2 regions of the Peribacillus sp. YIM B13482 genome follow, and region 1 is predicted to be linked to the other one. Evidence: a T-box and tRNA genes for the amino acid it is inferred to sense, from the RefSeq annotation. Region 1 holds a T-box; the other holds one or more tRNA genes.
The links. The T-box of region 1 lies ahead of glyQ (glycine--tRNA ligase subunit alpha). A T-box ahead of a tRNA ligase gene usually reads a tRNA of that ligase, here a tRNA-Gly.
Positions count from the first base shown of each region.

Region 2: it has a tRNA-Gly gene. The T-box ahead of glyQ (glycine--tRNA ligase subunit alpha) is inferred to sense a tRNA for this amino acid. The anticodon was not compared.

Region 1 is NZ_JBHZPF010000058.1:1,302-16,657, forward strand. It holds gene ACFX4L_RS21200 (4-hydroxy-3-methylbut-2-enyl diphosphate reductase) at 1-941, shown strand, start outside; gene ACFX4L_RS21205 (Nif3-like dinuclear metal center hexameric protein) at 987-2,105, opposite strand; gene ACFX4L_RS21210 (tRNA (adenine(22)-N(1))-methyltransferase) at 2,102-2,809, opposite strand; gene cccA (cytochrome c550) at 3,014-3,379, opposite strand; gene ACFX4L_RS21220 (hypothetical protein) at 3,615-4,145, opposite strand; gene rpoD (RNA polymerase sigma factor RpoD) at 4,364-5,497, opposite strand; gene dnaG (DNA primase) at 5,533-7,338, opposite strand; gene ACFX4L_RS21235 (YaiI/YqxD family protein) at 7,390-7,845, opposite strand; gene ACFX4L_RS21240 (pyruvate, water dikinase regulatory protein) at 8,360-9,181, opposite strand; gene ccpN (transcriptional regulator CcpN) at 9,198-9,872, opposite strand; gene glyS (glycine--tRNA ligase subunit beta) at 10,000-12,069, opposite strand; gene glyQ (glycine--tRNA ligase subunit alpha) at 12,056-12,952, opposite strand; T-box leader at 13,047-13,223, opposite strand; gene recO (DNA repair protein RecO) at 13,282-14,034, opposite strand; gene ACFX4L_RS21265 (YqzL family protein) at 14,068-14,211, opposite strand; gene era (GTPase Era) at 14,311-15,240, opposite strand; gene ACFX4L_RS21275 (cytidine deaminase) at 15,233-15,356, opposite strand, start outside.
Region 2 is NZ_JBHZPF010000042.1:4,278-19,633, forward strand. It holds gene ACFX4L_RS18100 (NADP-dependent oxidoreductase) at 7-1,035, shown strand; gene ACFX4L_RS18105 (FUSC family protein) at 1,419-3,371, shown strand; gene ACFX4L_RS18110 (YbjN domain-containing protein) at 3,526-3,939, shown strand; tRNA gene ACFX4L_RS18115 (tRNA-Gly) at 4,130-4,203, shown strand; gene ACFX4L_RS18120 (B3/B4 domain-containing protein) at 4,463-5,131, opposite strand; gene queG (tRNA epoxyqueuosine(34) reductase QueG) at 5,237-6,376, shown strand; gene ACFX4L_RS18130 (DUF421 domain-containing protein) at 6,845-7,537, opposite strand; gene ACFX4L_RS18135 (amidase domain-containing protein) at 7,809-8,672, shown strand; gene trmL (tRNA (uridine(34)/cytosine(34)/5-carboxymethylaminomethyluridine(34)-2'-O)-methyltransferase TrmL) at 8,740-9,228, shown strand; gene nfsA (oxygen-insensitive NADPH nitroreductase) at 9,315-10,064, shown strand; gene ACFX4L_RS18150 (ABC transporter ATP-binding protein) at 10,333-11,181, shown strand; partial or broken gene ACFX4L_RS18155 (iron-hydroxamate ABC transporter substrate-binding protein) at 11,132-12,052, shown strand; partial or broken gene ACFX4L_RS18160 (FecCD family ABC transporter permease) at 12,117-13,123, shown strand; gene ACFX4L_RS18165 (FecCD family ABC transporter permease) at 13,120-14,127, shown strand; gene ACFX4L_RS18170 (response regulator) at 14,240-15,187, opposite strand; gene ACFX4L_RS18175 (ATP-binding protein) at 15,192-15,356, opposite strand, start outside.

The DNA of each region.
Region 1 (15,356 bases):
AAGTGATTAAAATTTCCCCGCGCGGCTATTGTTATGGCGTTGTCGATGCCATGGTCATCGCCCGAAATGCGGCTTTAGATAAAACCTTGCCACGCCCCATTTACATTTTGGGAATGATTGTGCATAACAAACATGTAACGGATGCGTTTGAAGAAGAAGGCATCATCACGTTGGACGGCAGCAACCGTCACGATATCATCGAAAAGGTCGACAGCGGAACCGTCATCTTTACTGCTCACGGCGTTTCCCCTGAGATTAGGAAGATTGCTGAGAAAAAAGGGCTTGTCACGCTAGATGCAACCTGTCCCGATGTTACCGCAACCCATGACTTAATACGGGAAAAAGAAGCGGAAGGCTATCAAATTATTTATATTGGCAAGAAAGGCCATCCGGAACCGGAGGGTGCAGTCGGAGTTGCTCCCGATGTCGTTCACCTCGTTCAAAAGGATGAAGACGTCGAAGCCTTGACATTGAATAGTGATAAGATCATTGTGACAAATCAAACAACGATGAGCCAATGGGATGTTTTGGATATCATGGATAAGGTTAAGGAAAAATTCCCACATGCCGAAGTCCATAAGGAAATTTGTTTAGCGACACAGGTACGCCAAGAAGCGGTTGCCAAGCAGGCTGGCGAAGCTGATGTTTTAATTGTCGTCGGTGATCCCAAGAGTAATAATTCAAACCGCCTTGCACAAGTATCCGAGGAAATTGCCAGCACGACAGCTTATCGAATCGCTGACATTTCCGAGCTGAACCTTGAATGGCTAAAAGATGCAGAAACGGTTGCCGTCACTTCCGGGGCATCTACACCCACTCCGATCACAAAGGAAGTTATAGCATTTCTAGAGCAATATGAAGCAAATGATGAAACGACCTGGAATACCGAAAAGAAAACGCCATTGCATAAAATTTTACCTAAGATTAAAGTGAAAAAATGATTATGCACAAAAAAGGCAGCCGAGTCGGCTGCCTTTTTTCGTCTTTTAAATGAATCGGAAAGGGTCTGTATTCACCCGAGATGGAATGAATTCCACATCGTAGTTCTTTTCGTGACACATTTCTTCAAGGATTCGTGCAACGCCTTTTTTCATCACCTTTTCAACATTGTGGCCTGGGTCCACAATGTTCAAACCAATCATCATAGCGTCATGGGCTGTATGGTAATACATATCACCTGTAACATATACATCCGCACCCTTGAATTTAGCAGTCGTAAAGTATTTATTGCCGTCTCCGCCCAACACGGCCACTTTTTTTATCGGGTTTTGCAAATCTCCAACGACGCGCACCTTTTCAACATCAAGGGTCTGCTTCACATGTTCGGAAAATTGTTCAAGTGTCATTTCTTCAGCAAGCACGCCTATCTTTCCTAATCCAAGTGACTCCCCTTCATTTTCCAGTTTATAAATATCGTACGCAACTTCCTCATATGGGTGGGCTTTAATCATTGCAGAAAGCACTTTCTTCTCGATACTTTCCGGGAATATCGTTTCAACCCTCATTTCAGCTACTGCTTCAAGCTTTCCTTGGGAGCCAATTTCCGGTTCACTGCCTTCACCTGGCACGAAGCGTCCTGTACCTTCCACCGAAAACGAACACTGGCTGTAATTCCCGATTGATCCGGCCCCTGCCTTACCTAAGGCTTCCCTCACCTTTTGTTCGTCGGTCTTTGGAACATATACGACCAATTTCTTTAGAGCTGTCTCGTAAGTTGGAATCAATACCTCTGTATCCTGCAATTGTAGCGCTTCGGCAAGTAAATCATTCACTCCGCCCTTAGCGACATCCAAATTGGTATGTGCAGCATAAACAGCGATATCATGTTTGATCAGCTTTTCGATGATGCGGCCTCCAGCTGCGTTTGTATCGATCTTTTTCAATGGCCGGTAAATAAGCGGATGGTGGGCGATGATCAATTCCACCCCATGTTCTATCGCTTCGTCTACAACCTCTTCCAGCACATCAAGGGCAATCATCACTTTGGTAACCGGCTTATTGAGCTGTCCGACATGCAAACCGATTGGATCTCCCTCCATTGCATATTGCTTTGGGGAGAATTGTTCAAACATTTCAATGATTTTGTGACCATTTACGATCTTCAACCTTTAAGCACCTCCTCAATTACGGAAATTTGGGATATTAATTCATTGCGCTTGGTTTCAAGTCCGCTTCGTCCGCTTTCATCCAATTGTTCGATGATTCTTTCCAAATGTTTTTTCTCAAGCTGCCATTTTTTTATGAAAATGTCACTGAATTGCTCTCTTAAATATGGTCCGAATATGAGACCTGTTTGCCTGTTTACATGATAAGGGCGAAGCGGTTCCCCTTTTTCAGCAATCAAGATTTCATAAATTTTCCCATCTTCCTCAAGGATTTCCTCTCCGCTAAGTTCCCAGCCGTTATCGATTAGCCAACTGCGAACATTCGCTGCACCGACATTAGGCTGAAGGATAAGCCTTTCCGCCTTGCCGAGTTTCCCTTTTCCGCTTTCCAATATACTTGATATTAAAGTCCCTCCCATGCCTGCAATCGTAATGCATGTCGCTTCATCGGGATTCAATACTTCAAGCCCGTTTCCTTTACGGACCTCTATCTTGTCTCCAAGTCCCGTTATAGCCACTTGCTTGCGGGCTGACTGATAAGGCCCTTCTACTACCTCACCTGCTATAGCGCTGTCACACAGGCCGTTACTCACCGCATAGCACGGTAAGTATGCATGGTCGGAACCTATATCTGCAAGGATGCTTCCTTTTGGTATATGTATGGCAACACGTTCTAATCTCATCGATAGTTTTTCATGATTCATATTTATCAACTCTCTTAATTCAAATAATGTCTTACATTTAATTAGTTTCCCATTAAATTATAACAAGTTCAATCGAAAAATTACAGGAAGGAGAAATAGGGCCCTCTCCATCACTGGATAAAGGGAACCTTCCTTTTTCGGAATAAAATAAAAACTGACCCAAAAAGGTCGCCTTCAAACGATCTCCTGAGTCAGTTTCATGAATTACTTCAGTCCATGAATATATTTGGCCATGGCATCAATGTTCTGTTCTTCGACTAAACCTGATGGCATTGCACCCCGTCCATTAGTGATCACGTTTTTAACCTCGTCAACCGACAGGCGATCGCCAACTCCTTTTAGAGCAGGTCCGACGCCGCCTTGATAGGCGTTACCATGACAAGAGATACAGTTTTGCTTATAGATGTCCTCAGGTGATGCAGACGCACTTTCTTTTTCTTCTGTCTTTTCGCCGCCCTTTTTTTCCTTAGCAAGATCTTTGGCATCACCCAAACCTTTAAACGAAAGTAAAAACATAAGTCCAATACCAAAAACCATGATAATAATAAAAGGCATTACTGGATTGCGCATAGTATTTCCTCCCCTATGTAGAACCTAAACTTACCATATTTAATATTATATACAAACAACTATATATTATTTTACTTGAAAAGAGTTTCAAGTAAAAGCCCAAAAATAGAAGATATTATATAATTTCTTAAAATTGTCAAAAACTTATGTATATTTCCAAACATTTTCATTTCTTCTTACATATATTTCATAATACCCTAAATTCACCATTTAAAACCGGTAAAATGTCTTTGAATTATATTATTAAAAAGTAAGCAATGACTATAGCCCCTAGGCTTCTCGCTATGGAGAAATGGAGCAGCTTCAGTTTTTTGCCCATTAAAATCCAGAGTCCGCAATTTATGAACAAGAAAACATAAAGGATACCCGCTTTGCCGGGTGCCATGAATTCTGCCAAACTGATTGTTAATAAAAGCAGTGATAACGCCAGCCCCATCAACGCCATCTGAAAAATTATTTTCCTACCGATAAAGCGGCGGACCGCCAGTCCAAAGGCAATGATAGAAATTGTTGTCACAAGCATTTGCATTCTTATGGGTATTTCAGTAAAATAATTCAAAAATACAATAAATGCAAAAAGGGCTCCAATCAACAGTCCTGAAAGAATGTCTTTCTTATCACTCCAGGTTTTATTCAAATTTGCAGGCGGTAGTTCGCCTTGACAGTATAATGCAAGCAGGTAATCACAATATTGCTCCGGAAGCATACGACTTTCCTTCCAGGAGTTTATTTCTTGAATGATGATTTTCTTTCTCATCTCATCCATGAATTTCACATCCTCATGCCGGTCATTTCTTTTTAACAGCTTTTTGCCGCTCTTTTAGGTTGTGGAAACTCAGTTATCGAGTTAAACCCATCTCCATTATATAGATAACTGGTTAAATTTTGTTCTTACAAGGAATTTTTTACATCCAATTTCAAAAAAAAAAGCCGCTCCCGAACGCTGGGCATTCAAAGAGGGCTCTGTAAAGGGCAAAATATATTTTATTCCAAGAAATCTTTCAAGCGTTTGCTGCGGCTTGGATGTCTCAGTTTTCGTAACGCCTTCGCTTCGATTTGACGGATACGCTCGCGGGTGACCCCAAACACCTTACCTACCTCTTCAAGTGTCCGAGTGCGTCCATCATCAAGTCCAAAGCGGAGTCTCAAGACGTTCTCCTCACGGTCAGTAAGTGTATCCAATACGTCTTCAAGCTGTTCTTTCAAAAGTTCATATGCTGCATGTTCTGATGGGGAAGTAGCATCCTGATCTTCAATGAAATCACCTAAATGGGAATCGTCTTCTTCACCTATTGGCGTTTCCAGGGAAACCGGCTCCTGAGCTATTTTCAAGATTTCACGTACTTTTTCAGGAGTTAAGTCCATATCTTCTGCAATCTCTTCCGGAGAAGGTTCACGCCCTAAATCCTGAAGAAGCTGTCGTTGGACACGGATCAATTTATTGATGGTTTCAACCATATGCACCGGTATCCGGATCGTTCTTGCTTGGTCGGCAATGGCACGGGTTATGGCTTGGCGAATCCACCATGTTGCATACGTACTGAATTTGAATCCCTTGCGGTAATCAAATTTTTCTACTGCTTTGATAAGTCCCATATTACCTTCCTGAATCAAATCAAGGAAAAGCATGCCGCGTCCGACATAGCGCTTGGCAATACTGACAACAAGACGAAGGTTAGCTTCAGCCAATCGGCGTTTCGCTTCTTCATCTCCATCCTCAATTCGCGTCGCCAGAGAAATTTCCTCTTCTGCCGATAAAAGGTCGACCCGTCCGATTTCCTTTAAGTACATACGGACTGGATCATTAATTTTAACGCCAGGAGGAACACTTAAATCATTTAAGTCAAACTCCTCTTCTTTTGCAAGTTTCTTCTCATCAGGATCATCTTCATCTTCGTCTTCCTCACCATCCGTGAGTATCTCGACGCCGTTTTCTGCTAACACCTCATAGAACTCATCCATTTGATCGGAATCTAACTCAAAACCGCCAATCATTTCAGCGATTTTTTCTAAAGTCAAAGAGCCTCGTTTTTTACCTAGCTCTATTAATTTTTCTTTAACCTGTTCAAGGCTAAATTCATTATCAACTTGTTTGGAACGTGCTGGTTTTTCAGCCATTAGTTCCCCTCCTTCCAGGACTTACACCTAAACGACTACAACATTTTACGCAATTTAATGATTTCCATGGCAATTTGTGCAGCAGCGACATAATCACTCCGTCTAACTGCATCTTTTTCTTCAACTTGTTTTTCTTTTATCTTTAACAACTTTTCATATTTCAACACTTGATTTATACAATCGGTCAGTTCTTTATCGGTAACTTCCTCATTCACTGACATCATTTCTATTTCCGAAACGATCCTTCTCAAGTTTGGATCCGGTAAATAAGTAAGGAAAAAGCTTGTATCCGGTTCGTGTCCATCTTCATAGAACGCATATAAATAGGTGATGATTGCCTGATGTTCGTCTACATGAAAGACCGTTTGCCCAAGCAGCTGCTGAATTTTAAAAGTCATATCCCTGCTTTTTAGCATATGGGCAATCAACTTCGTTTCAGCATTATGATGAGCAGGCTTTAACTTATGCTCATATTGCAGGGCCATTTTCTTTTGGGCTGCAGGCTGCGGCAGTGCCCCCTTCTTGCGTTCCGTAAAGAACACCTGTCGCTGCTGCTGTTCCAGCGCATCCAATGATAGGGAAAATTCAGAGGATAACTGCCGGAGATAATGATCCCTCTCCACTGCATTGGGCAATCGCGAAATTTCTTTAAGGACTTCTTCGATATATTGAATTCGATCTCCTTCATTATTTACATTTTTCCCTCGACGCAAATAATGCATTTTGAATGCCATGTAGGTTAAACTGTCCCCTATTACTTCAGAAACAAAGCTTTTTTCACCGAATTCCTTTATGTAGTCATCGGGGTCCAAGTTATCAGGCATGTGAGCGACTTTCACGGAAAAGTCATGGTCCTGTAGCATATTAACTGCACGATTGGCTGCGTTCAATCCCGCAGAGTCCGAATCGTAGCAAATAAGTATCTGGTCAGTATTTCTTTTTAAAAGCTGGATATGCTGTTCCGTCAGGGCAGTCCCCATTGTAGCGACTGAATTTTCTACACCTGCACGAACAGCTGAAATACAATCGGCAAAGCCTTCAAAAATGACTACTTGTTCTTTCTTTCGTATGTGCGGTCTTGCATGATGGAAATTATATAAAGTTTTACTTTTATTAAAGATTGGCGTTTCAGGACTATTCAAATATTTGGGCTCATCGTCCCCCATCGCTCTCCCTGAAAACGCAATCGTATTTCCTTGATGATCCATAATTGGAAACATGACTCTATTTCTGAAACGGTCAAAATATGACTCGTCTTTTTCCCTGTAAATAATAAGCCCTGCCTGCTCCATGTATTCTGCTGGAAACCCACGTTTTAAAAGAAACTTGGATACGAAGTCCCATGAATCCAAAGAGTAGCCAATTTGGAACTTTTCTATCGTCTCTTCAGTGAACCCTCGTTTAAGTAAATATTCGAGAGCATCCTGGCCCTCCTTCGTGTTAACGAGGAGATGATGATAAAACTTTCGCAGCAGGTCATGGGCTTCAACCATTTGCTGAGAGCCTGCAGGCATGTTAGAACGCTTGGAATCCTTATTAATTTCAACATCCAAAGGAACATTTCCTTTTTCAGCTAAAACTTTTGCAGACTCCACAAAGTTGTAGCCTTCTATATCCATTAAGAAGGTAAAAATATTCCCGCCTGCCCCACAACCAAAACAGTGAAAGATTTGCTTTTCCGCTGAAACGGAAAACGAGGGCGAGTTTTCACCATGAAAAGGACAAAGGCCAAAATAATTGCGCCCTTGCTTCTTCAGCTGGACATACTCACCAATTAAATCAACAATGTCAACAGCTTCGCGAATTTGGTTAATTTTTTCATCTTCTATACGGCCATTTATCATTTTTCCACCTTGCAATACTGGTGATAGTTTCTAATTCGATACTGTTTCCTAATTCCCTGCAAAGTTCGACAAAGTTTTCAAAAGTTTATTTGTAAAACATGTACGGTCTTCCTTTGTGAATGCTTTCGGCCCTTTCGTATGTTTACCCTGCCTGCGGAGTTTCGCCGACTGATAACGCATATCCAATAGCATGAAAATATTCTCTTCGGTGTATTCTTTTCCCCTAGGCGAAAGAACATAAACGCTTTTAGGAAGCAAGGTCCCAGCCAAACCAATATCTGCAGTAACGACAATATCACCCTTTTTTACTGAGTTTACTATATAAAGATCTGCCGCTTCTTTGTCTGCATCGACATATACCCATTTACCTTCAGGGTTATTCATCATATTTTTATATGATGCAACAAAACAGACTTCAACATCGTGCAATCCTGCACAATGAAGGATCTCGTCTTTCACCGGGCATGCATCGGCATCGACGTGTATGGTAGGTTTATTATTCATACCTTCTAATTCTACATCTTTCTGCATAATCCTTTTTCTCCCCTAAACTTTATGAAGATATAGTGAATTTTCAGCATTGGTTCATAGAGTTCCCTCTAAAGAAGCCAACATTTATTCTTCAAGGAATACCAGCCTTCTTAAGTGAAAGCGCCACTTTTCCCTTGAATAAGGCCCACCCATTTTGAATTATACGGAACATGTCGAATTATTTTTATGATAAAAACCTTGACATCTCATTAACCTTTAGTTTATTCCTTATTAATTAAGTCTAAACCTTAAGATTACTTTTTTCTCACAATTTTTTATTATAGTCTATTTGATTAGAAGATGCCAACATTTAAATTCCGATTTTATTTTCATGCAAATCAATGAATTTGCATTTGGAAAAGAAGAGGAATTATATGTATTTATTTTCAATTCATTCTTGATATTCCCTTTATTGACCTTGGCATTAAAATGTGAGCTGACACTTAAAGTGTCAAGCTCACATTTTGGTTTGCCTTGATTATATGGATCAACGATTTTTGTTTTGAAGGATATTGATGATCAAATTGGCTGTTTCTTCAACAGCTTTATTGGTTACATCAATAATTGGACAGTTCAGCCTTGATATGATTTTATCAAAGTATGTCAATTCTTCTTTTATTCGCTCCACATTTGCGTAAATCGCATGATCATTGAGCCCGAGTGACTTTAATCGTTCTTTGCGAATATGGTTCAGCTTTTCCGGACTGATCTTTAAACCAATGCATTTTTCAGGCGGCACCAAAAACAGCTCTTCTGGGGGTTCCACCTCAGGCACTAAAGGTACATTCGCCACTTTATAGCGTTTGTGGGCTAAATACTGTGATAACGGTGTTTTTGAAGTGCGTGAAACACCTACAAGGACGATATCAGCACGTAAAATGCCTCGGGGATCACGTCCATCATCATATTTCACTGCAAATTCAATGGCTTCCACACGCTTGAAATAATCATCATCCAGCTTTCTTACAAGACCAGGTTCATTAAGAGGCCCTTTTGGTGCCCTTTCCTGAAGGATGTCCATAAGCGGCCCTAAAATGTCATAAGCAGACAGGTTTTCTTTTTCGACCTGTGCTTTCATATACGCTCTAATAGCTGGCTTCACAAGGGTATAAGCAATGATCGCCCCATCTAATTTAGCCAGTGAAATCACTTCATCCACGTTTTGTTCATCTTCAATGTACGGAATTCGCTTTATGGAAAAAGCAGATCCCGAGAACTGGCTTGCAGCTGCTTTTGTAACCAATTCCGCTGTTTCCCCTACTGAATCCGATACAACATATATAATAGAACCGTTCATATTCTCCGTCATTCCTTTTGCAAGCCCCCTAATAGCCTTCATCAGCCAAAGCTACGAATGCTTTCGTAATATTGGTTTTTGTAATTCTTCCAATTACTTCATAGCCTTTTTCTGTGTCTTTGACGACCGGTAATGAGTCGATTTGCTTATCAATCAATTTTTTGGCAACATCAATCAAAAGGTCTTCTTTTGAACACATTGTAATATTGGGCATCCTAGTCATGATGATATTGACTGGAATGGAGTTAAGCTCTTGTTTCCCAATACTCGCACGCAACAAGTCTTTCCTTGATAAGACACCAACAAGCAATGCATGCTTATCGACAACGAACATTGTCCCGACATCTTCTAAAAACATCATGACGATCGCATCATATACGGAAATGCCCTCGTCAACAACGACCGGGATCGATTGGTAGTCTCGTACATAAAGATGGTTAAGGCTGTCGGTCAAAAGCTGTGTTCCTGACCTGCCTGTATAGAAATACCCGACCCGCGGCCTGGCATCAAGAAAACCTGCCATCGTCAATATGGCTAGATCTGGACGAAGAGTCGCCCTAGTAAGGTTCAATCTATCGGCAATATGCTCTCCAGTAATCGGTCCGTTTTCTTTTACAATTTGTAAAATCTGTTCCTGACGCTTATTCAGTTGGATTATAATCACCACCCCACTGCTTTCGCAGAGTAAAGTAACAAAAGTCATTCATTTAATAATTATATACTAAATTATTTAATAAGGGCATGTTTGTCCTATTTATTGACCATTTATCTTTTTATAGAAATCGGAAACCCTTGTTTAAAGTGTTTCCGATTTCCATACACCCTTTCAATTATGTAAGGATGATTTTATTCATGGCAGCAAAACCTGCAACCAAATCACTGATTTCCTTCATAAGAGATAAACGGTTACTGCGGATTGCTTCATCGTCTGCCATGACCATTGTATTCTCGAAATATGATTCTATTTCCGATTGGAGCGAAACAAGCTGTTCAAACCGCTCATTCTCATCTTTAGATTCAGTATAACGAATTGCTATATTTTGATATTTTTCGTATAGCGCTTTTTCTTGATCATTTTCAAAGAAAGTTGGATCGACTGTCACTTTATTGTCACATTTCACGGCAATGTTCATGACGCGGCTTAAAGCTTCCAGACTTTCTTTAAATCCTGCTTCGTCTTTTTTCGCATCCAAGACGTGTGCACGTTCCACGATGGAGTGGATATAACCGATCTCATTGACCAGAACTGCGTCAATCAAATCGTAACGGATTTGCTGTTCTTGCAGCAGGTGTTTGACACGCGCTTTAAAGAATGTGAACATATCAGATTTAACATCCTCAAGATCACGTTTTAAGATACCTTTTGATTCTAGACCTTTAAGACCTATAACAATAAGCTCCTCTAAAGAGATATTCCATTTCTTCTCCGCTAGAATTTGGACGACACCGCTCGCCTGCCTTCTTAGTGCGTATGGATCCTGGGAACCTGTCGGAATGACGCCAATAGCGAAGAATGAAGACAAAGTATCAATTTTTTCAGCTAAACTAACAACCGCTCCAATAACAGAAGGCGGAACATTGTCATCCGCATGCCTCGGCATATAGTGTTCATTGATAGCTGCGGCCACTTCCTTGGTTTCTCCTTTTAGGAGTGCATATTTCTCACCCATATACCCTTGCAATTCAGGGAATTCATAAACCATATGGCTCACCAAATCGAACTTGGCAATTTCCGCTGCACGAAGGGCCATTTCTTTTTCCGCCTTTAAATTCAAGGCATCCGCAAGGACTCCGGTAACTGCAGTTACTCTGGCAGTTTTCTCGGCCAATGTACCAATTTCTTCATGATAAACGATGCTGTCCAGCTTTTTCAAAGCAGCTGAAATCTCTTTTTTCTGATCTTCTTTATAGAAGAATGCTGCATCCGATAGGCGTGCACGCAATACTTTTTCATTTCCTTTAGAAACCTTATCCAAATGGCGATCATCACCATTACGCACGGTTACAAAGAAAGCAAGTAGCTTGCCGTCCTGATCTTTGACAGGGAAATAACGTTGGTGCTCCTTCATTGAAGTGATCAGGACCTCTGGAGGAAGCTCAAGGAATTCTTCTTCGAAGTGTCCAAATAACACCGTTGGATACTCCACCAAATTATTGACTTCTTCAAGCAGTTCTTCATCGACTGGGATGATCCAGCCCTTTTCCTGCTCTAGCCCTTTAATCTGATCTAGAATAACTTGTCTGCGTTTATCCGGATCCGCCATTACAAATTGTTCTTTTAACGTTTCTTCGTACCGTGCCGGCTGCTCGATGATTGCGCTATCGCCCAAGAAACGATGTCCCTTTGTTTCACGGGCCGTCTCGACACCAGCGATGCTAAATGGCACCACTTCATTTCCGAATAAGGCAATCAGCCATTTAATCGGACGGACGAAGCGGAGCTCTTGATTGGCCCAACGCATGTTTTTCGGGAACGTCATGCCGCTGATGATTTCAGCAAGCTCAGATAACAGCTGTACAGTCGGCTGTCCTTTTATGAATTTATTCACATGGGCATATTCCACACCCTTGAGTTCTTTAAAATAAATATCCTCTGAAGTCATGCCTTGGCCCCTGACAAATCCCAATGCGGCTTTAGACCAATTGCCTTCGCTGTCCAAAGCTATTTTCTTAGCCGGTCCTTTTGCTTCTTCTTCAATATCCTTTTGTGATTCTTCCACGTCTTTCACCAATATGGCCAAACGTCTTGGTGTGGAAAACGCTTCAACTTCTCCGAATTCAATCGCTTTTTCCATTAGCCATTTCTGCACTTTATCTGACAGCTGTTTCATGGATGCTGTCACAAAACGTGCTGGCAGCTCTTCCAATCCAATTTCCAATAACAAATCACGCTTGCTCATTTGTATTCTCCCCTTTCACTTTCAGAATCGGGAAGCCTAATTTTTCCCGCTCTTCATAGAAGGTTTTAGCGACCTTACGCGCTAGGTTACGGCAGCGGGCAATATATCCCGTTCTTTCCGTCACCGAGATGGCACCTTTGGCATCCAAAAGGTTAAACGTATGTGAACATTTCAAAACATAATCATAGGCAGGATGCACAAGCCCTTCTTCCATTTGGCGATGCGCTTCCTTTTCATACATCGTGAAAAGTTGAAACAGCATATCTAGGTCGGATGTTTCAAACGTATATTTTGAATGTTCGTATTCCGGCTGTCCAAATATATCCCGGACCGTGAATCCTTCTGTCCATTCCAGGTCAAATACGTTTTCCTTATCTTGAATGTAAGAGGCGAGACGTTCGATCCCGTATGTAATCTCCACGGAAACCGGCTTACATTCAAGGCCGCCCACTTGTTGGAAATATGTAAATTGCGTGATTTCCATTCCATCAAGCCATACTTCCCAACCGAGACCAGCACACCCTAGTGATGGGTTTTCCCAATTGTCCTCCACAAAACGAATATCATGCTCTAGCGGATTAATCCCTAAAGCGCGCAATGAATCCAAATATAAATCTTGGATATTGTCAGGCGACGGCTTCATGATCACTTGGAACTGATGATGCTGATACAGTCGATTAGGGTTCTCGCCATAACGACCGTCAGCCGGACGGCGGGATGGCTCCACGTAAGCAACACTCCAAGGCTCAGGTCCAATGGCTCTCAGGAATGTGTATGGGCTCATCGTTCCTGCCCCTTTTTCTACATCATAAGCATTCATTAATATGCAGCCTTGTTCAGACCAATGCTTTTGTAACGTTAAAATCATATTTTGAATATTCATCGTACACCTCCAGGTTATTTAAACGGCTCTTTAAAAATTAAGGATCGGAATCCTTTAACAGGCAAACAAAAAACTCCCGTCCCTATGCGAAATGCATAGGGACGAGAGTATACCCGCGGTTCCACCCTAATTGCCGTTTATAAAACGGCCTCTTTTCAAAGCAACATGCTCCGGAAACGCCCTTCCCTGTAAATCCATATCCCGGCTTCCACCGTCCCGGGTTCGCTTTTTATGGAGAATGACAGATACTCTTTTCCATCAACGCAATCTTCTTATTTTGATGATTAGAATTTTATACAAACTAGCATGGAATGTCAATAGGGTAGATCTTAAAACATATCTTTCATCGTATCAATCTGTTTTAGGAACTTTTTTGATTTCAAATGGAGACCGGAATATTCCTCATAATAAGCATCTATTATTTTTTGGATTTCCTTTTTCGTTTCAGGCTTGACGGAAATGTTTCCTAGCCTTGATAAATCGAAATAATAAAATATCCTCAGCAATTTGACGGCTGCAGGTGAAATTTTAAAATGATAGGGATCCTTCCCGAGACAGCGATGACAAATAAAGCCCGCTTCCCGAAGCGAGAAGGCGAATTCCCCTTCCGTTTCGCCACAAACAGCACATTGATTCAGCACTGGGTTAATCCCATTGACGGGCAGCATCTTCATTTCAAAAATGAATTTCAAAACCTCTGCGTCATATTCTTCGTTTATGTAATGCAAGGTTTGCAAAAGCAATTCATACAAATATGGATTCGGTTTTTTATCATCGACGCTTTTATCAAGCAACTCAACAATATAAGAAGCATAAGCAGTCGCAAAAAGATCCTCCCGTATGTAACGGAGTGAATCGACCATTTCGCCTTGCTGAAGACTTCCGAGTCCGGTTGAAGTGGTTACAAGGAAATACCCGGAGCAAAAAAGCTGTGTGACGGCAGCAAGCCTGCTATTAGGTTTACTGGCTCCTCTAGCCATAACACCAATTTTTCCTAGCTCTCGGGTATATATAGTAATGATTTTGTTATTTTCTCCATATGCAGTTCGCCTTATGACAATGCCCTCACATTTTTGGAGCATACCAAGACACCACCCATGTTCGCCAAGACTAACCTATGAAACAGGAAAATCAATTTCTGCTAGCTCATCTTTCAATACCAAGGGTCTTTCCTGTCTTTCGACTTCTATCTCCTTAAAAAGCAAATAGGTGTCCACATTACCTGTTTCACTAAATAATTCCCAGGTAAAATCCAACATATAAAGCCCACCTTTCATTTTTAACTAGCAATATGAATATCCGACCATATGATTAGCTTGACCGTTTTCCAAACTTTCATGACTCGTAAATTTTGTTAATTAATACTCGCTCTCATTGAAACCATAATCGCGAAGCTGGCTGGCTTTGTTACGCCAATCCTTCTGTACCTTTACCCAAAGTTCCAAGAAAACTTTCGAGCCCAATAAGTTTTCGATGTCCACTCTGGCACGGCTACCGACTTCTTTAAGCATTTTCCCTTGCTTTCCGATGACGATGCCTTTTTGTGAATCACGCTCGACAACGATCGTCGCCATGACATTAATGGTATCACTGTTATCCATTTTTTTAATTGAATCGATGACAACAGCCACTGAATGCGGAATTTCCTCACGCGTCAGGTGCAATACCTTCTCGCGGACCAATTCGGAAATGATAAAACGTTCCGGATGGTCGGTCACTTGGTCAGCTGGATAAAACTGGGGACCTTCAGGTAGGTGTTCCTTGATTTGTTCAAGCAATGTATCGACGTTATTTCCTTCAAGTGCAGAAATCGGAACGACTGCCGCAAAAGGGTAAAGCTGTTGGTATTTTTCAATGATTGGAAGTAAATCATCTGGATGCATCGCATCTATTTTGTTTACAACCAGGAAAACAGGAGTTTTTACGGTTTGAAGTTTTTCGATGATAAACTCGTCACCGCGTCCGTATCCTTCAGTCGCATTGATCATGAAGAGAATCAAATCGACTTCTTTCAATGTATTCGTTGCCACTTTCATCATGAAATCCCCAAGCTTATGCTTTGGTTTATGAATGCCGGGTGTATCAATGAAAATCATTTGTGAATCGTTTTGCGTAAGTACGCCTTGAACCTTATTTCTTGTAGTTTGGGGTTTATCACTCATAATCGCGATCTTTTGACCGATGACCCGATTCAGAAATGTACTCTTTCCAACATTAGGTCGTCCAATTATCGAAATGAAACCTGATTTGTAACCTTTTACTTGTGTATCATCAAATAATTTATCCATTTAAATCCTCCGGTGAAAAAGCTCCTGGAAGCAATTCCTGTACTGTTAGTTCTTTTATATCCCCATTTAAGTTGGTCAAAACAACCGGCATATCCTGGTCGCACAGTTCTGAAATA
Region 2 (15,356 bases), on a different contig from region 1:
CGATTGATGACACAAACAAAACAACAAAAAATCACCCTGGCAAACCGTCCAAAAGGTATGCCTTCGAAAGAAGATTTTAACTTTGTTGAGAGTGAAGTTCCCACACCAAAAGATAATGAGATTTTAGTACGGACGCTATATTTATCTGTCGATCCATACATGCGTGGCAGAATGCAAGAAACCAAATCATACATTGCTCCATTTGAATTGAATAAAGTCATCACGGGTGGCGTTGTTTCTGAAGTTGTTGAGTCCAAATCGAATTCTTTCAAACAAGGGGATGTCGTTGTTGGGAATATCGACTGGGCAGAATATACAGTTGTCACTGAAAAGGAAATCCGCGTGATTGATCCCAAGGTGGCTCCGATCACAACGCATTTAGGGATTCTTGGAATGACCGGTTTGACAGCTTACTTTGGTTTGCTTGATATTGGTAAACCTCAAGAAGGTGAAACTGTAGTTGTTTCCGGAGCGGCTGGAGCAGTTGGTTCAGTAGTCGGACAAATTGCTAAGATAAAAGGTGCGAAGGTTATTGGCATCGCTGGTTCAGATGAAAAACTTGAGTACTTAACGAAAGAGCTCGGATTTGATGGAGCCGTAAATTATAAAAGTGATAGTTTTGCGACAGATTTAGCTAATGCTGTTCCTGATGGAATCGATGTTTATTTCGATAATGTGGGCGGCGAGGTGACAGATGCTGTTTTCACACTTTTGAATGCGAATGCCCGAATTCCATTATGCGGAGCGATTTCCTCGTATAATTCAGAAGGGAAAGATCTAGGACCGCGTCTGCAATCGGCGATGATCAAAACGAGTGCACTTATGAAAGGTTTCACAGTTGGAAATTATGCCGCTAGATTCCAAGAGGGTGCGACGGATTTAGGTAAGTGGCTTCAAGAAGGAAAGCTGAAGTATGAAGAAACGATTATTGAAGGGTTCAAAAACACACCTGATGCATTTTTAGGTTTGTTTAAAGGAACGAACCTCGGTAAGCAGCTTGTAAAAGTTGCGGAACCTGAATTCGCTCAACTCTAAGTATTATGGAAATAAAGCTGAGGAAGGTCCTTTGTTGTGATTTTTAAGCAGCTTATAATAAAAACGGCCTTTTTTCGATATTCAATCGAGAAAAGGCCGTTTTCCTTTTCATAAAAAGATATCCCAGACTGTAGGCAAATTTGAACGTTGCCTATAGGCACTCACTTTGCGCAGGCAATCCGTCCTAGGTGCCTTTGCGCCTGCGGGGTCTCCCTGGACGCGCTTTTCCCGCAGGAGTCTCGCACACCCGTTCCAATCTACTTTGCTTTTACCTTTAGTGGTATCTTTTTATCCATATGAAGGATATTAATTATTAGCAGTCATCTTATCAGTAGCTTTCACTGCAGAGTCAATAGAATCATTAATGAAAGGATAAATTGAAAATGAGTGAAAATAAGCACCCTTCCGAATCTCTGAAATCAGATGCGATACATACGACATTTAAACAGGCTTTTGAAATAAAGAAGAATCCATTTCCTTGGATAAAAGCACTAAGCGCAGGCATAGCTGCTGCCTTACCTGTTTTTATTGGCTTATTATTCGGAAATTTAGCGTACGGTTTACTGGCAGGGATCGGAGGTTTCACTTATTTATACGTTTTTAACCAACCGTATCACCAAAGAGCTATAAAGATTTTCTTTGTGATGGTGGGTCTTGCTTTATCTGTTGTATTAGGGACGCTTTTGGCTCCATACCAATTGGGAACAGCCATAATGATGGGGATCATCGGGGCAAGTATTTTTTTTATATTTGGTGCATTAAAGATTACCGGTCCTTCGGCGGTATTCTTCGTCTTGAGCTTTGCGCTTGCGACAGGTATGCCCGTTGATCAAAGTCTGGCTCCGTTGCGTGGGGGCCTCGTTTTAATGGGTGGGACACTATCTTGGATAATCTGTATGTTAGGGTGGTTTTTCAACCCTCATGGACCAGAATCGCTTGCGGTGGAAAAGGTGTACAGAGAATTGGGGGCATTCTTTGATTCCATGGGAACCGAGAAATACAATAAAGCAAGACAGGGAACGGTATTGGCGATGAAACAGGCTGAAGATACACTGTTAGCCGGGTTTTCAAACAGGCGAAGCCCAGATGAGTTAAAGCGGTTGTTCCTACTGAATGAACATGCGAATGCCATATTCTTGGAGGTTCTGGAAATTTCCTTGAACAAAAATATCGTACTGCCGCCAGAATTAGGTCAATCCGTTCGTGCCCTTACCGGTTCCATTGCATCTAAAACAAAGAATGAAAAAAAGATCCTTCAACCTGACCAAATGACTGAAGAGGTGGAAGAGTTATTCATGAAGATTTATAATGCAGATGCCATCATGAATGAACCTGTCCAGAAAATCGATCAAGCAGCAACCATCTCAAAGCCTTCTTTAAAAACCATTTTTCTTGGGGCGTTCGATAAGAATTCAATTGTCTTTCTCTCTTCCGTTCGATATGGAACAATCCTTACCATTGCCGCCATCATCGCCTATTCCGCCGATTTTAACCGTTCGTACTGGATTCCCTTATCCTGTGCGGCCGTTATGTCGGGTTCGACCATAATCGCCACATTCCATCGGGCGGTCCAAAGGACTTTCGGGACGGTCATCGGACTCCTGATAGCAAGTTTAATTCTAGCAGCCGTTCATAACGAGTTCATCATCGTTTTGATCATTTTACTGTTGACATTCATTACAGAGCTTTTCATCGTTCGGAATTATGGATTGGCAGCGATGTTTTTTACTCCTTCAGCATTAATCATGGCGGAATATTCATCTCAAAGCTATGATTTCAGTTTTTTTGCGACTGTAAGAATAACCGATATCGTCGTTGGAAGCTTGATAGGTCTTATTGGGGCGCTGTTACTCGGCAGTCGTTCTGCATCCAGTCTTCTCAATCATTTGATGGCCAAAACGATTCGAAGCCAGGGGCAGTTATTATTGATGGCGTTCTCTGAGAAAGATAATGACCTTGCAATTGATGAAAGCAGCGAAAGGAACAAAATGCAAACAAATATGGTGAATCTATTAACGGTTTACAATGCATCCCTTGGTGAGATATTCAAAAACAAGGCTAGACTGGAATCTTTTTGGCCCGTTATATTTTCGATAGAACAGTTGGGCTATTATCTAAATGCTAGCTGGCCTGAACGGCCAGTCCTTTCAGAGCGGGAGCTCGCACAAATGCTGTATGTTTTCGAAACCATGGCGATAGCGGCAGATAAAGGTCGATCACATACTAATAAAGAAGTGCCTGAAATTGAAGGATATTCAAAAATTCGCCAGGAGATTTTGGACCTTCAAGAAGCACTTCAGTTTTGCGGGGAAGCAACTGGCGAATCAATCTATTGATTCTAATAAGGGAGTTCATATTTGACTCCCATTCAATTAAAAAAGGATTTCTTCGCCTCTGTTAATAGGATGAAATTGGTAGGATTATAGAAAAGTCTGTAAAAATGCCAGTTTTCATTATAAAATGTACTTACAAACAGAAAGGTGATGAACCATGTCAAACGTTGCTGAATTTCGTGATTTTTTAACTAGTGAGAAAATCTATATGAATGAGTTGAATGAAGATGGCACCACCTTTTTTAGAGCTGAACAAAAGTTAAAGGACGGGTGGAAGGTTCTTTTAGTATTTGCTTTCAATCAAGATGAAAATGTGGCGGACTTATTTTGCTTTAATGTCGCCGAATTGAAGAATCCTGAAAAGAAACAGGATGTACATACACTGTTGAATGAATATAATGCTAATTTTAGGTATTCCAAGCTGTATGAAGAAAATGGAACCATTTCCATTCGGTATTCATACTCCATTGAGGGGGATATCGTACCGGATCTGGCGTTCAGGAAGTTAATCATGCTGCTTGAAACGGCACAGCAGGTTTATCCGCGGTTAATGGAAGTCATTTGGTCTTAAATCATCATAAAGGATGAAAAAGTTCTCTGAATCAGGGGACTTTTTAACATCTCTACTAGAATGAATGAATATATTAACGTTACAATACATTAATTATTAAATTTTTTTAAAAGAACTATTGCATTTTTTCACATTAAACTATATAATTAATTTTGTTGATTGGTAATTCGACAAAGTTCTACAAGGACATGCGGGTGTAGTTTAGTGGTAAAACCTCAGCCTTCCAAGCTGATGATGAGGGTTCGATTCCCTTCACCCGCTCCAATACATACTCATAACGTAGGGTTTCGTTACCTGGAGAACGAAGCTTTGCGTTTAAATATTATTACAAGAATTCTACTGTTTACAGTGGGATTTTTTTATTGTCCAAATTACCTGCATTTTATGGGGGCGGAAATTTGGGAAGGGGTTGAATGAGCTGAAGGGATGGATCGATGGGAATGTAATTTATTTTAAAAGTTTGGAAAGTTTACGAAAAGACCCCTTCCGATTGTGGAAAGGGTTTATTTCCGTTCAATTTTGATTAGCCTTCTACAATCGAGTAAGTCCCTTCACCACCGTGGATTTCAAGGAACATGTCCATCAAGGATTTTGTTAGTTGATGTGCTTCTGTGATTGGAGTATTGGGTTGTAAATAAATGATTTGGATGGCTTTCTTTGTTTCTTCGGTGACTTTCGTGCGTTCTGAATCAACGTATGGGCTTCCGAATGCGCCCTCATGATCGGCTGATGTAATCATATTTTCCATGGAATTCAAGCGGCCGTTCAAACCGTCATAACCATCCGTCCCCTCGCCAATCTTAATCAAGATGTCTCCTGATACCTTTTCCGCATCATAAATGCCGATCGGAACTTCATATAATAGGGAGAAGAAGTTATTCAAATCTATGGCTGAATGGATGGGTGTCAAGTAATTCTGTTTTTTTACGCGGCGGTACAGGGCTTCAACGGAGGGGCGATACCGTGACGGGTTGGTCCCTGCAGCCTTGAAAGTCTCCCGCCACACTTTAATGCCGGAAAAGTCGGTCAATTCCTTTTCTTCAAGGTCGAAGAAAAGAGCTTCCTGAAATAGTTGAAGTCTCCCTTTCACCATTTGCGGGGAGGGACCTACTTCGATGTTTTCATATGTAATGATCCCAACTTTGAATTGGGGGATTTTACTGCTAAGATTAGCTGATACGGTAATTTCCAAGCGTTTCACCTCCAAAAATGATTGCAATTAGTTTATCATAGATAGCAATGGTTTGAAATGGATACAAGCTTCGATCGGAATACTGAATGAACGTAGGTGATTAATATGGATATGAATGCATTCAAGCAAGAAGTGATTTTATATAGTAAAGAGATCGGCATAGATAAAATCGGTTTTACATCGGCCACGGCTTTTGCCGAATTGAAAGCTCGCCTGATACGTCAACAGGAACTGGATTATCAGTCAGGGTTTGAAGAAGGCGATATAGAAAAAAGGGTCAGGCCTGAATTGATATTCGAAAAACCGCAATCCATCATTTCGATTGCACTTGCTTATCCGTCAAAATTGAAGGATGCTCCGCAAAGCACAAAAGGTGAGCGGCGAGGGATCTTTTGCCGGGCTTCTTGGGGAACGGATTATCATACCGTTCTCCGTAATAAATTGCAGTTACTTGAGGGTTTCATTAAAGATAAAGTGCCAGGGGCAGTGGTGAAGTCAATGGTAGATACGGGCGAATTGTCAGATAGGGCAGTGGCTGAGCGTGCAGGAATTGGCTGGAGTGCAAAAAACAGTATGATCATCACTCCGGAATTCGGGTCTTTTGTATACTTGGGAGACATGATTACCAACCTGCCATTTGAACCGGATCAACCGATGGAAGATCAATGCGGGACATGCAATAAATGTGTCGATGTTTGCCCGACAGGTGCGCTCGTTCAGGGTGGCCAGCTAAATTCCAAGCGTTGTATTGCATTCTTAACCCAGACAAAGGGTTTCCTGCCGGATGAGTTCAGGACGAAAATTGGCAATCGTTTGTATGGGTGTGATACATGCCAGACCGTTTGTCCGAAAAACAAAGGAATGGATTTTCATTTTCATGAAGAAATGGAACCCGACCCCGAGTTAGCGAAACCGCTGTTGAAACCTCTGCTTACGATTTCAAATCGGGACTTCAAGGAGACATACGGCCATGTATCTGGCTCTTGGCGCGGTAAAAAACCAATCCAAAGAAATGCCATTTTAGCATTGGCCCACTTCAAAGACGAAACGGCATTGCCCGAACTGATCCAGGTCATGAAGGATGATCCGCGGCCCGTCATACGGGGAACGGCGGCCTGGGCGGTTGGGAAAATTGGCCGGGGGCAGTCCGTTTCCGTTCTGGAAGAAGCACGAATGAAGGAAACGGATGAAGAGGTACTGGCGGAAATTGAAAAGGGACTGCAGTTTACCTTGGAAACAAAATGATATTTAAGATGTAGTGGCTGTCCTAAAAGTCGTAAATGACTTTTGGGACAGCTTCTTTCTCTTTTTTCTAGTTATAGACATTACCACTAAAGTTAACCGGATAGCTCCCAATTTGTAACCACTAAGTAGTAGTTTTTTGTAGTAAATACATTATTGAACAGAAGATAAAACCAGTATCGACTATCAGCAGTACTTACATCCCCGTAATAAGATTGTTGTTATACGGGTATATTTGTTACGGCATCTACAAATTCATACTTAAGATGAGCTGCAGCACCACTTCTTTTGGACACTTGCCATTCTGAATAACTAGTTGCTACTCTATTCCTTATGGTGAAAATATTTGTTTATATATATACCTGCGGGTACCTAAAAAGAGAGATTATTGGGCTGTTAATAATCAGCAAATCCTTAGCTCTAAAAGCATAACTGTCCAAATTTAAATGACTTGAGCTCCCCCTTTTCCTCTTAACGTGGAGGAAACTGGTCATCTTGTCTTTTATCTATATACAAAGTGCCATCACTTTGTATTTCAGCATAAAATACATCTTTTAGGCATACACCAAACTGCTGTAATTGCGTTTCCAACCAGCTTTGGTTTAAACTCAGTTTACTTAAATTATGAGGAACGATTTTTCCATCCACAATAATTTCTGTAGGTATGTATAATGGTTTCACATAAGTAATATCCTTTTTGGAAACACTCGGGCTATCCACTTTTTTTAAGACAGACAATTGACCATTTGGTTCTAAAACGGCATAGTTTACCTCTTGCATGGAGAATATGCTTTGTTCTCGCAATAGCATGCTAAGGTCATCCATGTTTAATTTTTCCCCTTTCAACGCTTTCTCTAGGATTTTTCCATCTTTGATTACAATTGTAGGTTCGCCGTCAAGTATTATACGAGCTTTTGGAGATTTTAAATTAATGAAGCTTACAAGAATAGTAAGTACGGACCAACCGATTAAACTAACGAAGGCGTCAACCAAATCAATACTTGTATCGATTGTGATGGAAGCAGCCACCGCGCCGATAGTGATACCTGTAATATAGTTAAAGTAAGTCAACTGACTTACTTGCTTTTTTCCCATAATTCGAGTCATCAATAGTAAAACCACAAAAGCAGCAACTACCCTACTTAACACTTCAATAAAGCTCAAAATTTCCGTCTCCAATCTGGTCTAAACAGGTTAGAAAATTGTGTATTCATTCTTATATTTTCCCCAATATTACTTTGATTATAATTCAGTATAAAAAAAGCCATACTGTAATCGACCCATACGGAAAGACATCACACGTGACTTTAAAATTTATGAATGTGAGGGTTGTTTGGATTGCCCTTTAAAATCGTAAAAAGGCGGGAGGAAATCGTCAGGTGCATTTTAATCCCCTTCGCACATACACATTAGCATAGATGGTAAGAAGGAGGGCATGAACTTGAGGGAACAATTGCAACGCCTTTTACAAGAAAGAGTGGAGTTTTATACTTCCGATAATCAGGAACGGAGTGAAAGGAAATTACATCTGAAAAAGGAATTGATGAGGAACCGTGCAGCGGAAATTGTTCGGGTGAATGCAGCAGGCAAGGTTCATTCGAAGAGAAAGGAAGACATGGATACAGTCCTGACTTATCAAGTGCACCTGCAATATTTATTGAAAAAGGAGGATTCATTTTATATTGAAGAAGAAATGGAAGAAAGGGAAGCTCGATTTCGAAATGGGTATATAGTGGATGAATGTGAGTTGGTTCCCAGCTTTGAAACGGAAGAGGCACAGCCAAAATGTGATCCCGGCGCAAATCGTCTTGCATATAAGTATGAGCGGATGAAGGCCGTCCAATATGCCGAGCGTTGGTGGAATGAATTCAATCCAAGGTATCATAAATTCACTGATGATTGTACGAATTTCATTTCACAATGTCTACATGCGGGAGGAATTCCGATGTGGGGGGCGCCAAACAAAAGTAAGGGCTGGTGGATAAGAGGAAAAAGCTGGAGTTACACTTGGACGACGGCACATTCTTTATATCATCTGCTAAAATCCGGGAATGCCATCAGGACAAAGCAGGTGGAGACGGCAGAGGAATTGAATTTGGGTGATATCCTCTGTATAGATTTTGAAGGGGACGGACGGTTTGATCATAACTTGATTGTAACCGCGAAGGATCAGGATGGGATGCCGCTTGTGAATGCCCATACGATGAATAGCCGTCACCGGTATTGGACGTATGAGGATTCGACTAGATATACACCGAACATCGTTTATAAATTCTTTGTGATTTTGGATGGAGGGTGATTGGTTTTTAGTCTTTTTTGTTTAATGCTATAATTAAGGTGAAGTTCAAACTAGAGGTGAATATGAAGTGGCAATACATGTAGTTTTATATCAACCACAGATTCCAGCAAATACAGGCAATATTGCAAGAACGTGTGCAGGGACGGATACGTCTTTGCATCTCATTCGCCCGCTTGGTTTCTCAACGGATGACAAACAGCTCAAACGGGCTGGGCTCGATTACTGGGAGAATGTAAAGATCCATTATTATGATTCGTTAGAAGAGTTTTACGAAAAGAATGCCGGCGGTGAATTTTATTACTTAACGAAATTCGGCGAGCAGCCGCATTCCAGCTTCGATTACAGTGATCAAGACAGTGAGATATACTTCATTTTTGGCCGTGAAACGACGGGTCTCCCGAAAGAGCTGATCCAAGAAAATATGGATCGGTGCCTTCGGATTCCAATGACGGATAAAGTACGTTCCCTTAATCTGTCGAACACGGCTGCCATCTTGATTTATGAAGCATTGAGACAGCAAAATTACCGTGAATTGGATTTGAAAACAAAAGGTTGAGTGTCATCACTGGCTTACTGTCATCGGGGGAATTACAGCCCCGATGATGGATTTTTCACTTTACATATTCAATAGGGGTGAGAGCTTTGAATAAAATAATTGAGAAGATTTTAGATCACCGTTCCATTCGTTCTTTTGAGGACAAGCCATTGTCTGAGGAGCAAATCAATACGATTGTGGAATGCGCCCAGGCTGCATCGACTTCAAGTTATATTCAAGCGTATTCAATCATAGGGATAACCGATCCGGAAAAGAAAGCCAAGCTTGCTGAACTTGCCGGACCACAATCTTATGTAGAGAAGAATGGACATCTATTCGTCTTTTGCGCCGATTTATATCGTCAGGATATGGTTTCCGAAATGGAAAACATGGACCTGACTGAATCGATTGAAAGTACGGAGAAATTCATGGTTGCCTGTATTGACGCTGCTCTGGCGGCTCAAAATGCAGCATTGGCCGCAGAATCGATGGAACTTGGCATTTGCTATATCGGCGGGATACGCAATAATCTCCCGGAAGTGTCTGAGGTTTTGAATATACCGCACCGGGTTATTCCATTATTCGCTTTAGTGGTTGGATATCCGAAAAACCGTTCGGATAAAAAGCCCCGTTTGCCGAAGTCCAATATCTATCATGAAAATGGATATCAGGAGGATAAGCAGGAGTTCATCGGACAACTTGAAGAGTACAATGAAACGATTTCCAGTTATTACGAAAGCCGGACTAAAGGTAAACGAAAAGACACCTGGACCGAGCAAATGGCTGGCATGCTTGGAAAAAAAAGCAGGCTGTACATGAAAGATTACGTGGAGAAGCAAGGATTTAAGAAACATTGATTGATGACTTAAGGGACATCCTTTCAAAATCCTGAGCATGCGCCAAACAGTGAAGATCCCGGAATTATTTCCGGGATCTTCACTGTTTTCATTTATCAATTGGTAAAACTTTTCAGGCGAAAGTTCTAAAAGGTTGTCTTCTTATATACCCATGAACTAACTATTGACAATATATTTAGATAGAATTATAGGATTAAAGTATTGGTAATGATAATCATTTTCAATTGAGTCTTTACTTACCTATTTTTCAGTAAATGGAGGTTAAAAAATGGTTCGCCTATATACAGAGAATTTAAATATTGGGTACGATGAACATTTAATTGTAAAAGATCTCAGTGTGGAAATTCCAGATAAAAAAATCACAACGATCATCGGTTCAAATGGATGTGGGAAATCCACACTTTTGAAAGCGATCACCCGGATCATTCCAAACCAATCAGGTACGGTTATTTTAGATGGGGTGAATATCTCAAAAGAAAGCACTAAGATCCTTGCAAGAAAAATGGCCATACTTCCGCAGCCACCCGAGAGTGCAAGTGGTTTGACAGTTGGCGAGCTCGTATCATATGGGCGCTTTCCCTATCAAAAAGGTTTTGGGCGTCTGACCCAAAAGGACTATGATGTGATTGATTGGGCACTTGAAGTGACCGGCATGAAAGACTTTAAGTTCCGTCCGGTGGATGCTCTTTCAGGTGGCCAGCGCCAGCGTGTTTGGATTGCCATGGCCCTTGCCCAGGAAACGGAAATCATCTTCCTCGATGAGCCGACCACCTATTTGGATATGGCGCATCAACTAGAGGTTTTAGAACTATTACAGAGGCTGAATGTAGAACAGGGACGTACGATTGTCATGGTCCTTCATGATTTAAACCAAGCTGCTGGCTTTGCCGACTATATCATTGCCTTAAAAGAAGGGGAAATAGTCAAAGCAGGAGATTGTGAAGAAGTCATCACTCATGATGTGCTTAAGGAAGTATTCCATATTGATGCGGTAATCGGACGAAATCAACGAACGAACAAACCAATGTGCAGCACCTACAATTTATTAAAAGGAGATTTGACATCAAATGAAAAAGATAATGATCCCGTTTATACTGCTGTTAGTGTTAATTATTAGTGCTTGTGGTAACGAGTCGACCAAAAAAGAAAAAGGCTCCACTTCCAAAAAGGAAAAATCAGGTACAATCACTTACCAATCTGAAAACGGCCCTGTTGAAGTTCCTGCAGATCCAAAGCGCGTTGTAGTACTATCTACTTTCGCAGGTAACGTAATGGCTTTGGATGTTAACCTTGTAGGGGTAGATTCCTGGTCTAAAATGAACCCGAACTTTAAAGAACTAAAGGATGTCGAAGAAGTGACGGACGAAAACCTGGAAAAGATCATGGAGTTGAATCCGGATTTAATCATTGGTTTATCAACGATTAAAAATGTCGATAAATTAAGTGAAATTGCTCCAACCGTTACGTATACATACGGAAAAGTGGACTATTTAACGCAGCACATAGAAATTGGTAAGCTTTTGAATAAAGAAAAAGAAGCCCAGGCTTGGGTGGATGATTTCAAAAAACGTGCAAAAACAACCGGTGAAGACATAAAAGCTAAAATCGGTGAAGATACTACCGTTTCCGTATTTGAAAAGTTTGACAAACAGTTCTATGTATTTGGTGATAATTGGGGACGTGGAACGGAAATCCTTTATCAAGAAATGAATTTGGCCATGCCTGAAAAAGTAAAAGAAGTGGCGTTGAAAGATGGTTACTTTGCTTTATCTTTAGAAGTTCTGGCAGACTATGCCGGTGATTATGTGATTTTGAGTAATAATAAAGATGAGGATAATTCATTCCAATAAACAGATACGTATAAAAACATTCCTGCTGTTAAAAACAATCAACTATTTGAAGCTAATGCGAAAGAATTTTACTTCAATGATCCAATAACATTAGATTACCAAATAGACTTCTTTTCCAAAAGTTTTCTAGGTAAATAATACAGCGAGGAGAGGGATTCAAATACCTCTCCTTTTATTCTATAAATAAAGAGATGAGAGACAGATGACTAATGAGAATAAACGTTTCATCCCATTTATATATAAACTGATCATCGGGATTGCTGCATCCATGGGCATGTTCTTTATTTCGATGGCATTTGGTGCGGCAGATGCTACCGTCAAAGATGTCTGGCAAGCACTGACATCAAATGCTACCGGTGATAAGATTTCCATCATTCGGGAAATCCGGTCCGTGAAGTGGGTGCAATCTTTGTTGGTGCGGCACTTGCCGTTTCTGGTGCCATCATGCAGGGAATGACTAGAAATCCACTTGCTGATCCAGGGTTGCTTGGATTGACGGCAGGTGCCAATGCAGGTCTCGCCATAACTTTGGCATTTATTCCTTCAGCTAATAACTTAGGGATAATGACTGCGTGTTTTATTGGATCCGCAGTGGGGGCTACCATGGTTTTCGGCATAGGTGCGATGAAAAAGGGAGGATTTTCTCCTTTACGGATCGTATTGGCTGGTGCTGCAGTCTCTGCATTCCTATTTGCCGTTTCGGAAGGGGTCGGTATTTATTTCAAGGTATCAAAGGATGTTTCGATGTGGACTGCAGGCGGGAATATCGGAACATCATAGGGGCAGCTCCGTGTAATCGTCCCAGTTATTGTAATAGGCATCCTGATCTCCTTTATCTTTTCTAGACAGCTCACAATACTTAGCTTAAGTGAAGAAGTGGCGTTAGGATTAGGTCAAAAGACAACATAAATAAAGGCGGTCCTCTTCGTAGTCATCATTCTCCTAGCTGGTGCTGCCGTTGCTCTTGTTGGGAATATGGTATTCATCGGGTTAATGGTCCCCCATATGGTTAGGGCAATCGTTGGTACGGATTATCGATTCATCCTGCCTATGTCAGCGATTTCAGGCGCCACTTTCATGCTTCTTGCCGATACGATAGGCCGGACAATAAATTCTCCATATGAAACACCTGTGGTAGCGGTTGTTGCGATGATAGGTTTACCTTTCTTCCTCCTAATCGTGCGTAAAGGAGGTAAATCATTTTCATGATCCAGTCAGCTTTAATCAAAAAACAGCGATGGATATTAGGTGCATTATTCGCACTCATAATCATAACGATCATTATTGGGACATGTTCGGGGTATTCGAATCTTTCTTTAGGGCGACTGATTCCAACGCTTTTCGGGCAAGGGACGTTTAAAGAGGAATTCATTTTATATTCTGTCCGATTACCGCGGATCATCATTACCCTTTTAGCAGGCATGGCCCTTGCACTGTCGGGAGCCATTTTACAGGGAATCACACGTAATGATTTAGCCGATCCCGGAATCATCGGAATCAACTCAGGAGCTGGTGTTGCCATTGCCGCTTTCTTTTTGTTTTTCCCGATTGATACAGGTTCGTTTGTTTACATGATCCCACTTGTCGCTTTTATAGGCGCGTTACTGGCGGCCTGTTTAATATATATACTCTCATTTAAGAAAAGGGCTGGCCTTGAACCTGTTCGGTTAGTTTTGATTGGCGTAGGATTTTCAATGGCGCTTTCAGGCTTGATGATTGTCCTCATTTCATCAGCGGAACGGGCAAAAGTCGATTTCATTGCAAAATGGTTGGCGGGAAATATATGGGGTACGGATTGGCCCTTCATTTGGGCTATTCTTCCATGGTTAATCATCCTCATTCCATTCACTTTATATAAAGCAAACCGTTTGAATCTGCTTGGTTTAAGTGAACCAATCGCAATTGGAGTGGGCGTATCGATTGAAAAGGAACGGATCGTATTGCTAATCACAGCTGTCGCACTGGCTGCGGCTGCCGTTTCTGTTACAGGCGGAATTGCATTCATTGGACTCATGGCCCCCCATATAGCAAAATCTTTGGTGGGACCTCGAAATCAATTATTCATTCCAGTTGCCATTTTAATCGGTGGATGGCTATTGTTGCTTGCCGATACAATAGGTCGTAATATTGTTGAACCTGAGGGGATTCCTGCAGGTATCATGGTTGCATTGATCGGTGCTCCTTATTTCATGTATTTATTGTTGAAGAAGTGAGTTCATTGCTAAAATCCCTTGAAATCTTTCAGGGGATTTTACGCTTTTTTTGAGCACTTCCTTTTGTAGAATCAAACAAAATTCCATAGTTATTTATTTTTAATTATGGAATTTATCTATATCTATTTATTTCCTCTGGATTCAATCGTTTCGCTTCGAAAAAAAATACTTGAATGAATTTTTTTGTATTTACCCGGGTAGGAGTAAGGACGATCGTTGAATCATTTTGCAGTTCTTTCATCTTTTGGCGAACGACTGTGAAATCAAAAAATTTAGAAGCGTAATTTTCAAACTTTGGATTTGAAAAATCCGTTAAACCGAGCGAAGCAAAATGATTTAACGAATGGTTGATCGTTCTGCGTATTCGCTGTTCGGCAGCTTTCATTTCTCGATTAATATCAACTTGCGCAGCTGATGCTCCGAGCTTTTTTTTTGTAATTTCTTCAAAGATATCTTTAAGAGTCGGGAAATGCTGTTCAAAAGTAAATGTCCGTTCATACATGAATAAATACTGAAGCATTTCAATTAAATCCTTTGCCCCATTTTCTCCCACAACCCCTAATTCCGATAATAAAAATTCGCCCACCTCTTTTATGCTTTTTTCATTAAAATTATTTGATTTATCAGCCTTTGGCTGTTCAAAATTCAATACACTATTTAAAGAGGCTTGGATATTAGTGATCGATCTTTCTAAATGAATACGTTCCATGACCTTTCGGATAACTGTTAATATTTCAATGCGATTAATTGGTTTAGTAATATAATAATCGATTCCGAGTGAGTATGCCTCACCAATCAGCTCTTTTGATTCAACCTGTGAAATCATTATTATTTTTCCATTAAATGTACTTTTTATATGACGAAGTGTCTCAATGCCATCCCGGATGGGCATTAATAAATCAATAAATAATATATCAATTTGTTTTAAATTCAAAATATGTCCTTCTAATTGACTGCCATCTTCCGCTTCCTCTACCACTTCTCCTAAATCTTCGTTCTCTATAATTTGGCTTAAGTTCGAACGTATAGCACAATCATCATCTGTTATAAAAAAACGCATGGAATCATCCTTTCTGTATCAACTTATGGATTGGTAACTTTATAGAAAAAACAGCGCCGTCAATCTTACTCTCAAATAGGATATCCCCTCCCAGTTCTTTCACAACTTCTTTAACATATGAGAGTCCAATCCCTGTTGAAGGGGTCCCGAAATGATCATATTTTGAAGT